One region of the Streptomyces tubbatahanensis genome, then DNA from elsewhere that is predicted to be linked to it. Evidence: riboswitches for the same ligand, from Rfam matches in the RefSeq annotation. Region 1 holds a riboswitch; the other holds the start of a gene.
What was found. A riboswitch is a leader RNA that binds a small molecule or an ion and turns the genes downstream of it on or off. The one in region 1 is predicted to bind cobalamin.
Positions count from the first base shown of each region.

Region 2: it holds a riboswitch for cobalamin, as region 1 does, so the genes downstream of both, MMF93_RS22160 (ribonucleoside-diphosphate reductase subunit alpha) here and MMF93_RS01460 (ABC transporter substrate-binding protein) in region 1, are expected to answer to the same signal.

Region 1 is NZ_CP093846.1:344,344-348,548, reverse strand. It holds gene MMF93_RS01460 (ABC transporter substrate-binding protein) at 1-1,504, opposite strand, end outside; cobalamin riboswitch at 1,544-1,666, opposite strand; gene MMF93_RS01455 (lysozyme) at 1,950-2,819, shown strand; gene MMF93_RS01450 (NAD-dependent epimerase/dehydratase family protein) at 3,291-4,205, shown strand, end outside.
Region 2 is NZ_CP093846.1:5,131,434-5,135,638, forward strand. It holds gene MMF93_RS22155 (ribonucleotide-diphosphate reductase subunit beta) at 1-18, opposite strand, end outside; gene MMF93_RS22160 (ribonucleoside-diphosphate reductase subunit alpha) at 18-2,471, opposite strand; cobalamin riboswitch at 2,584-2,721, opposite strand; gene MMF93_RS22165 (GNAT family N-acetyltransferase) at 2,776-3,273, opposite strand; gene mctP (monocarboxylate uptake permease MctP) at 3,449-4,205, opposite strand, start outside.

The DNA of each region.
Region 1 (4,205 bases):
TCGGTGGTGCCTCGCGCAGCCCCCGCACCCCTGCGGCCAGCCCGACGATCCAGTCGCTGAACCCCCACACGAGCTGACCCGAGGCGTCCCGGGCCAGACGCTGCGCACGGGCCAGCAGCTCCAGCCTGACCTTCTCGTCCCGGGTGCCTGCCGCCTGGGCGATCAGCCGGTCGAACCTGGCGGAGTGGTAGCCGGTGAGGTTGTTGGGGGCGTCCGCCAGCAGGCGGGTGCGCAGATGGGTGGGGACCGGGAGCGTCGCGGTACGGCTGTGCGCGGCGACGCCCTTCGTCTTGATCTGGCCGAAGTAGGTCGCCGCGGCGCGTACGTTCGGCTCCACCACCAGCCCGATCTCCTTGAGCTGGCCGGCGATCAGCGAGGAGGCGTTCTGCCAGCTCGCGTCGGCGGGGCCGGTCTCCAGCCGGACATGCAGCCCTTCCGCCCCCGCGGCCTTGACGAGGGCGCGTGCCCTGTCGACGTCGCGCTCGCGGGGCGGCAGGCCTTGCGGGTAACCGCGCAGCCCCCTGCCGAAGAGGTCGTTGCCCACGGTGCCGCGCCCCGACAACGCCACCTTCACCAGGGCCTCGCGGTCGAGACCGAGGGTGAACGCCTCGACCAGGCGGGCGTCGGAGAACGGCTCGCGGCTCAACCGCAGCAGCAGGGCCTGCATGGTGCTGAGCTTCGTCTGGAGCAGCTTGACGTTCTCCTCGCCGTCGAGCCGTCCGGCCGAGGCGGCGGACAGGTCGTGCGCGTAGTGCACCTGTCCCGACAGCAGCGCGTTCACCCGTGCCCGCTCCTCGTTCACGGGCACGAACTCCAGTTCCTCGATGTGCGGTCCGCCCGACCAGTGGCCGTCCCACGCCCGGAACACAGCCGAGCCGCCCGGGGTGAACGAGCCGTACCGGAAAGGACCGGAACCCACCGGCTGCGCGAAGTTCTTCGTGCCCCGCGGGACGATTTCGGTACCGGGCGCGGCCAGCGCACTGGCGAACTCGAAGTCCGGCTCCTTCAGCACCAGTGTCAGCTCGCGGCCCCTGGCCCGGCTCGCCGCGAAGTCGACGGCCGAGAAGAGCTGCGCCGACTGGGCGCCCACCGCGGGATCGGCGATACGCCGGTAGTTCCACAGCACGTCGGCGGCGGTCACCGGCGACCCGTCGTGGAACTCGGACCTGCGCAGCCGCACCGTCCACCGTGTGCCGGAACGGTCGCTGTCCCAGGACTCGGCCAGCCGGGCCTGGACGGACATGTCGTCCTTGTACGTCAGCACGCTGTCGTACAGCGCCTTGGCGCGGGCCTGGTCGACGAAGAGGGGTGCCCTGTGCGGGTCGAGCGTCTCCTGGGATCCGCCCGCGCTGAACGCCGCGCGCAGCCGCGAGCCGCCTGCCCCGCCCGGCGCGCCACCGGAGCCGCCGCACGCGCCGAGTGCCGCGGTCGCCGTGAGAGCGCCCGCTCCCGCGAGTATGCGGCGCCGGGGGACGGCACCCTGCATCGATACGCTGTCGAACATGACGCGCGAGCCTCTCCTGGGGTGTCCACGCCCCGGGTCGAAGGAAGCGGCGACGCGCCAGTTGTCTGGCTCCCGGCTCTGGAGTGGACCCAGAGCAGGTCACAGTGGCGGGACCGCGCCGGATTCGCACCGGCTTCCCTGACCGCGTCACCCAATGGTGTGTGTATGTACTACCACGGCGCCGTTCCTGGGCCACCGGCGGCCGGCTCGCCGCGGACCGGGCGGGACCGGTGAGGGATGTGCACAGGTTGGACCAACGGCATTGACAGCACGCTCTTCTCACGGGTAGCGACGCTGCCTATATTTTGACGTGCTCGCGCCAACCGTGCCGCACGGTCGGCGTTCGGCTCGTGGCGCCGTCCCGGCGGACCGTCGACCGGTCCTGCCTGTCACTCCGTCCGGGACACCGACACCAGAACCCCCCACCGAGCACTTGGAGACAGGCATGTCCAACGACAGACTCACCGACACCTCCGCCCCCCTTCCCGCCCTCGCCCCCTCCTCCCGCGGCAAGCGCGCTCTCGTCGCGACCGCGCTCTCCCTCGCCCTCGCCGCCCTGTCCGTCGGCGCGGCCGGTGCCGCGCAGGCCACCGACCGGCCCGGCGAACTCCAGCCGGGCGAGGCCTACATGGGCGCGGGCATCGCCGTACACAAGGGCTGGAAGCAGGACGGCAAGCCCAGCCTCGACGCCTCCGTCGAAGGCGTCGACGTCAGCGGACACCAGGGCAACGTCGACTGGCAGGCGCTCTGGGGCAGCGGCGTGCGGTTCGCCTACGTCAAGGCCACCGAGGGCACGGGCTACCAGAGCGACTCCTTCACGCAGCAGTACAACGGCTCCTACGACGTCGGCATGACCCGCGGCGCCTACCACTTCGCGCTGCCGGACAACTCCAGCGGCGCCGACCAGGCCAACTTCTTCGCCGACCACGGCGGCGGCTGGAGCAAGGACGGCAAGACCCTCCCCGGAGTCCTCGACATCGAGTACAACCCGTACGGCGCGACTTGCTACGGGCTCAGCCAGGGCGCCATGGTCAACTGGATCAAGGACTTCACCGCCACCTACAAGAGCCGGACGGGGCGGGACGCCGTCATCTACACCACCACCGACTGGTGGACCCAGTGCACCGGGAACAACGCCGGATTCGGCGCGACCAATCCGCTGTGGGTCGCGCGGTACGCCGACGGTCCCGGCGCGCTCCCCGCCGGCTGGGGCTTCCACACGTTCTGGCAGTACACCTCGACCGGTCCCACCGTGGGCGACCACGACAGCTTCAACGGTTCGGCCGAGCAGCTGACCGCACTCGCCAACGGGTAGGACCTGCCGACCGCGTCACGCCCGTGCGCAACGGGCGTGACGCGCCGCGCCCACCCTGAACCGCCGAATCGGCGGTGTTTGCCCCCCGACTCCGCTCTCGGGGGGCTTCGCTCTGCCCTCCGCGCCGTCGCCCGCGGCCCGCCCCCGCGTTTCCGCCCCGCGCCCCTCCGCCCCGCGGGTACGTCTGCTCGGCTCGGTTCCCGGGCTTCTCGGCCACCGTCTCCCGGCGCCGCTCGAAGCAGGCTCTTCGCGCCCGTCGCCGCTCGCCGAGGTCAGGCCACTGACCTCTGCGCCCGCCTTCTCCGGCTCTTCGTGAGGCATCTTCCGAGGCGCTCCCTTGCCGTGCGCCGCTCCCTCCCCTCTAGAAGTTCATTCGCGCGTGACAGATGCTTGCGTGCGTTATAAGCTCTAACAGGCCAGTGAGCCGGACAAACCGAGTCCGGGGGGAGCTGGCGGGAAGGGTGTACAAGAATGAGCGCTACCGGAAACGACCTGCATGTTGTCCTCGGCGCCGGGCCGGCCGGCACCACGCTCGCCGCGGAGCTGGCCTCGCGTGGCCACCGGGTCCACCTCGTCGACCGCTCCGGCGCCGGCCCCGACCTCGAGGGCGTGACCCGTGTGCGCGGCGATGTCGGCACCGTCGAAGGGGCCAGGGCCGCCCTCAAGGGCGCCGCGGTGGTCTACCACTGCGTCAACGTCGCCTACCACCTGCAGGTCGACATGATGCCGGGCATCCAGGACGCCGTCCTCGGCGCCGTCGAAGCCGAGGGGGCCCGACTGGTCGTCCTGGACACCCTCTACCCCTACGGCGAGACCCACGGTGAGGTGATGACCGAGGACACCCCGTGGCGGGCGACCGCCAAGAAGGGGAGGATGCGCGCCGAGCTGGACGAGAAGTACCTGGCCGCGCACCAGCAGGGCCGCGTCGCTGTGGTGCTGGGCCGCTCGGCCGACTTCGTCGGGCCCGGCGTGCTCAACTCGACGCTGGGCGGTGCCGTCTTCCCCGGCGCCCTGACCGGCGGCGAGGTGGCGGCTCTGGGCGACATCGACCTGCCGCACAGCTACACGGATATCCGCAACGTCGCCGCGGGGCTTGCCACTTTGGGCGAGAACCCGCACGGTGACGGCCGCGTCTGGCACCTGCCCACCGCGCCGGCTCGCACCACGCGTCAGGTCTTCGAGACCATCGAGGCGAAGCTCGGACGGCCCTTGCGTCTCACTGTGCTGAGCGAGCCGCGCCCGTTCGGCCCCTTCGACCAGACGTTCATGGACTCCTACGCCGAGCTGTTCTACCAGCACACCGAGCCCCAGATCATGGACTCCAGCGCGATGCGGAACGCCTTCGGGGCCGAACCTCTCACCCTGGACACCACTGTCGAGGACACC
Region 2 (4,205 bases), 4.8 Mb from region 1:
GGCGGCTGGTGTGGTCATTACTGGCAGGCCTCGCAGGACTCGGGGTTTTCCAGGGAGCAGGCGACGGCCTCGTCGGCCGCCGCGGGGGTGGGCGCGGGCACGGGGACGGCGCTGGTCCCGGCCGCCTGCGCGATGCGGGTCGCCGGGCGCGAGCGCAGGTAGTACGTGGTCTTGATGCCGCTCTTCCACGCGTAGGCGTACATGGAGCTGAGCTTTCCGATGGTGGGGGAGGACAGGAACAGGTTCAGCGACTGGCTCTGGTCCAGGTAGGGCGTGCGGGCGGCGGCCATGTCGATGAGGGCGCGCTGGGGGATCTCCCAGGCGGTGCGGTAGAGCGCGCGCACGGGCTCGGGCACCCAGTCCAGGTCCTGGACGGAGCCGTTCGCCTGACGCAGTGCCTCGCGGGCGCGCGCGTCCCACAGCCCGTGCCGCTTGAGCTCCGCCACCAGGTAGGCGTTCACCTGGAGGAACTCTCCGCTGAGCGTCTCGCGTTTGAAGAGGTTGGAGACCTGCGGCTCGATGCACTCGTAGACGCCGGCGATGGAGGCGATGGTCGCGGTCGGTGCGATGGCCAGCAGCAGGGAGTTGCGCATGCCGGTGCGGGCGATGCGTGCGCGCAGGGCGCTCCACCGCTCGGGCCAGGCCTGGCTCTCGCGCGCTTCGGGGTAGTGGTCGGGGTGGAGGGTGCCGCGCGCGGTGCGGGTCAGCTCCCAGTCGGGCAGCGGCCCGTGGCGTTCGGCCAGTTCGGCGGACGTCTCGTAGGCGGCGAGCATGATGCGCTCGGCGATCCTGGTGGACAGCTCGCGGGCCGCTGGCGAGTCGAACGGCAGCCCGAGCCGGAAGAAGACGTCCTGGAGCCCCATCACGCCCAGGCCCACGGGGCGCCAGCGGGAGTTGGACCCCGAGGCCTGTTCGGTCGGGTAGTAGTTGATGTCCACCACGCGGTCGAGGAAGGTGACGGCCGTACGCACGGTGGCGTCCAGCCGCTCCCAGTCCATCAGCCCGTCCTCGCCCAGGTGCGCGGCCAGGTTGACGGAGCCCAGGTTGCACACGGCGGTCTGGTCGTCGTCGGTGACCTCCAGGATCTCCGTGCACAGGTTCGAGGAGTGCACGACGCGGCCCGGGGTGCCCGTCTGGTTGGCGGTGCGGTTGGAGGTGTCCTTGAAGGTCATCCAGCCGTTGCCGGTCTGCGCGAGGGTACGCATCATCGCGCCGTACAGCTGCCGTGCGGGCACCTGCTTCAGGGCGCGCCCGTCGGCCTCCGCCGCGCGGTAGGCGGCGTCGAACTCCTCGCCCCACAGGTCGGTCAGCTCGGGCACGTCGGAGGGGGAGAAGAGCGACCAGTCCTCGTCCGCCTCGACGCGGCGCATGAACGCGTCGGGGATCCAGTGCGCCAGGTTGAGGTTGTGGGTGCGGCGCGCGTCCTCACCGGTGTTGTCGCGCAGCTCGAGGAACTCCTCGATGTCCGCGTGCCAGGTCTCCAGGTAGACGCAGGCGGCTCCCTTGCGCCGGCCGCCCTGGTTGACCGCGGCGACCGAGGCGTCGAGGGTCCGCAGGAACGGCACGATGCCGTTCGAGTGCCCGTTGGTGCCGCGGATCAGCGCGCCCCGCGAGCGGATGCGGGAGAAGGGCAGGCCGATGCCGCCCGCGTGCTTGGAGAGCCTGGCCACCTGGTGGTAGCGCTCGTAGAGCGAGTCCAGTTCGTCCTTGGGGGAGTCCAGCAGGTAGCAGGAGGACATCTGGGGGTGGCGGGTGCCGGAGTTGAAGAGCGTGGGGGAGGAGGGCAGGTAGTCCAGGGAGCACAGCAGCCGGTAGAAGGTGCCGACCTCGGCGAGCGCCGCAGCCGTCTCGTCCGCCGCCAGCCCGCAGGCCACGCGCAGGAAGAAGTGCTGCGGGGTCTCGATCGCGCGCCGGGTGGTGGGGTGGCGCAGCAGGTAGCGGGAGTGGACGGTGCGCAGCCCGAAGTAGCCGAACCTGTCGTCGGCGCCGTCCGCGACCGCCTCGTCGACCAGCGCGTCGAGGTGTGCGGCGTGCGCCGCGACGAAGGCGTGCGTGCGGTCCGCGATCAAACCCTGGGCGTGGCCGAGCGCGACCGAGGCGGAGAAGGAGGTGACGCCCTCGGCCGCGGTCTCCTCGCGGATGGCGCGTGTGAGCAGCCGGGCGGCCAGCCGCGCGTACGAAGGGTCCGCGCCGATGGACCCCGCGGCGGCCTCGATGGCCAGGTCCCGCAGGTCGGCCGCGGTCGCGGAGGGGGCGCGCCCGCGCAGCGCCGCAGCGAGCACGGGGGCGGGGTCGGCGTCGGCCAGGTCCGCGGTCAGGGCGGTGAGGGTGTCGCCCAGTTCCGCGGCGGGGCCGTCCTGCGCGCCGGGTACGGGAGCGGTTCCGTCCTGTCCGGTGGGCCCGCCGGTGGGCCGCTCCTGGCCGGGCGGCTGCTCCTGGCTGGGTGACGGGGCGGTGGGGGCGATGGTCACGCGGTGCTCTCCCTCGCTGCTCGTGCTCGTGGCAGGGCGGGGCGCGGGGAGCGCGCAGGCGTTCGGGCATGCCGCACTCCGTCCGCCGGCCCAGTCCACGAGACCCGGACGTTCCTCGATGCCGCCGCCGGCAGGTGATCGGACTCGCGGGGCAGCGCTGAGCTGCTCCGCACACCGTTGCGGGACAGTCCCGGACTCGCACCGGGTTCCCCTGCGTCAGTGGCGACGGCCGTGAGGGAGCATACATGTTGTGGCCGCTGTGGCGTGAACCCCCATATCTTGTGTCGTGCTTACCGTGGTTGGCTCACAGCGTCAGGCCGTACGTCCACAGGCTCATTCCCTCGATCGGGTACCAGTCGCGCTCGGGCGTCCGGGCGAAGCCGAGCCGCTCGTAGAGCCGGTGCGCCGCGGCCATGCGCGGATGGGTGGACAGCACCAGCCCGCGCAGGCCCAGTGCGCGGGCCCGCTCCACGCACGCGGTCACCAGCGCCTCGCCCACCCCGCGGCCCCGCGCGCGCTCGGCCACGGCGAGCATCCGGAACTCGCCTTCGCCCTCGCCCGCCCGCTCCGCGTAGGGGCCCAGGGCTCCGACGAAGGTGACCGAACCGACCAGCGTGCCCGCGCCGTCCTCGGCGACCAGCAGGTCCGCGTGGGCGGCGCGGCCCGCGGCGTCGCGCAGGGTCGTCAGATACGGGTCGTCCTCGCCGAAGTCCAGCAGCCCCCCGTCGAGGTAGGCACGCGCGACCAACTCCCCGGCCGCCGCGTACTCCGCGGGCCGCGCCGCCCTGACCGTGATGCCCAACGGCCCCTTCGCGGTGCCGGTCGGGCCGCTCGCTCCGGTCGCCCCGGGTGCGGCGCCGGCTGTGCTCGTCGTGAAGTCCATGGCCGCCATCATGCGCCGACGCGCCGACACCCGTCCCGGAAATTTCCCGGGACGGGTGTCGGTCGGCGGTGGCGTACGCCGGTGCGGGAGGACGTCAGTTGGCCGCGCCGGCCTCCACCCTGGGATCCTCGCCCTTGCCGTCGTCGGTGCGGCCCTCGTCGGTGCGGCCCTGACCGGTGCGGCTCGCGCCGGAGTCGTGCGCCGTGCTGCCGGCGGCCTGCGCGGCGCCGTCACCGGCCTCGGTGGCGTCGGCCGTGTAGTCCTCGGGACGGGTCTCATCGACGCCGTCCGGGGCCCGCAGCGCGCGCAGTACGACCGTTCCGACGACGGTCACGGCCACGTTCAGCACGAACGCCGTCACACCGATGTAGCCCGTCTCCCCGATGCCGGGGATCACGTCGTTGCTGCCGCCGAAGTGCTGCTGCGTCGGGCTGGCCACGCCGTACGCCGCCAGCGTGCCGTACACCATGCCGACGGCCCAGCCCGCCAGCAGCGCCCAGCGGTGGAACCAGCGGGTGAACAGGCCGCCGACGAGCGCGGGGAAGGTCTGCAGGATCCAGATGCCGCCCAGCAGCTGGAAGTTGATGGCCACGGTCTTGTCCATGCCGAGGACGAAGACGAGGGCACCGACCTTCACCAGCAGGGAGACCAGCTTGGAGACCTTGGTCTCCTGCTCGGCTGTCGCGTCCGGCTTGAGGAAGTCCTTGTAGATGTTGCGGGTGAACAGGTTGGCCGCCGCGATGGACATGATGGCGGCGGGCACCAGCGCGCCGATCCCGATGGCGGCGAAGGCGACACCGGTGAACCAGTCGGGGAACATGTCCTCGAAAAGCTGCGGAATGGCCAGCTGC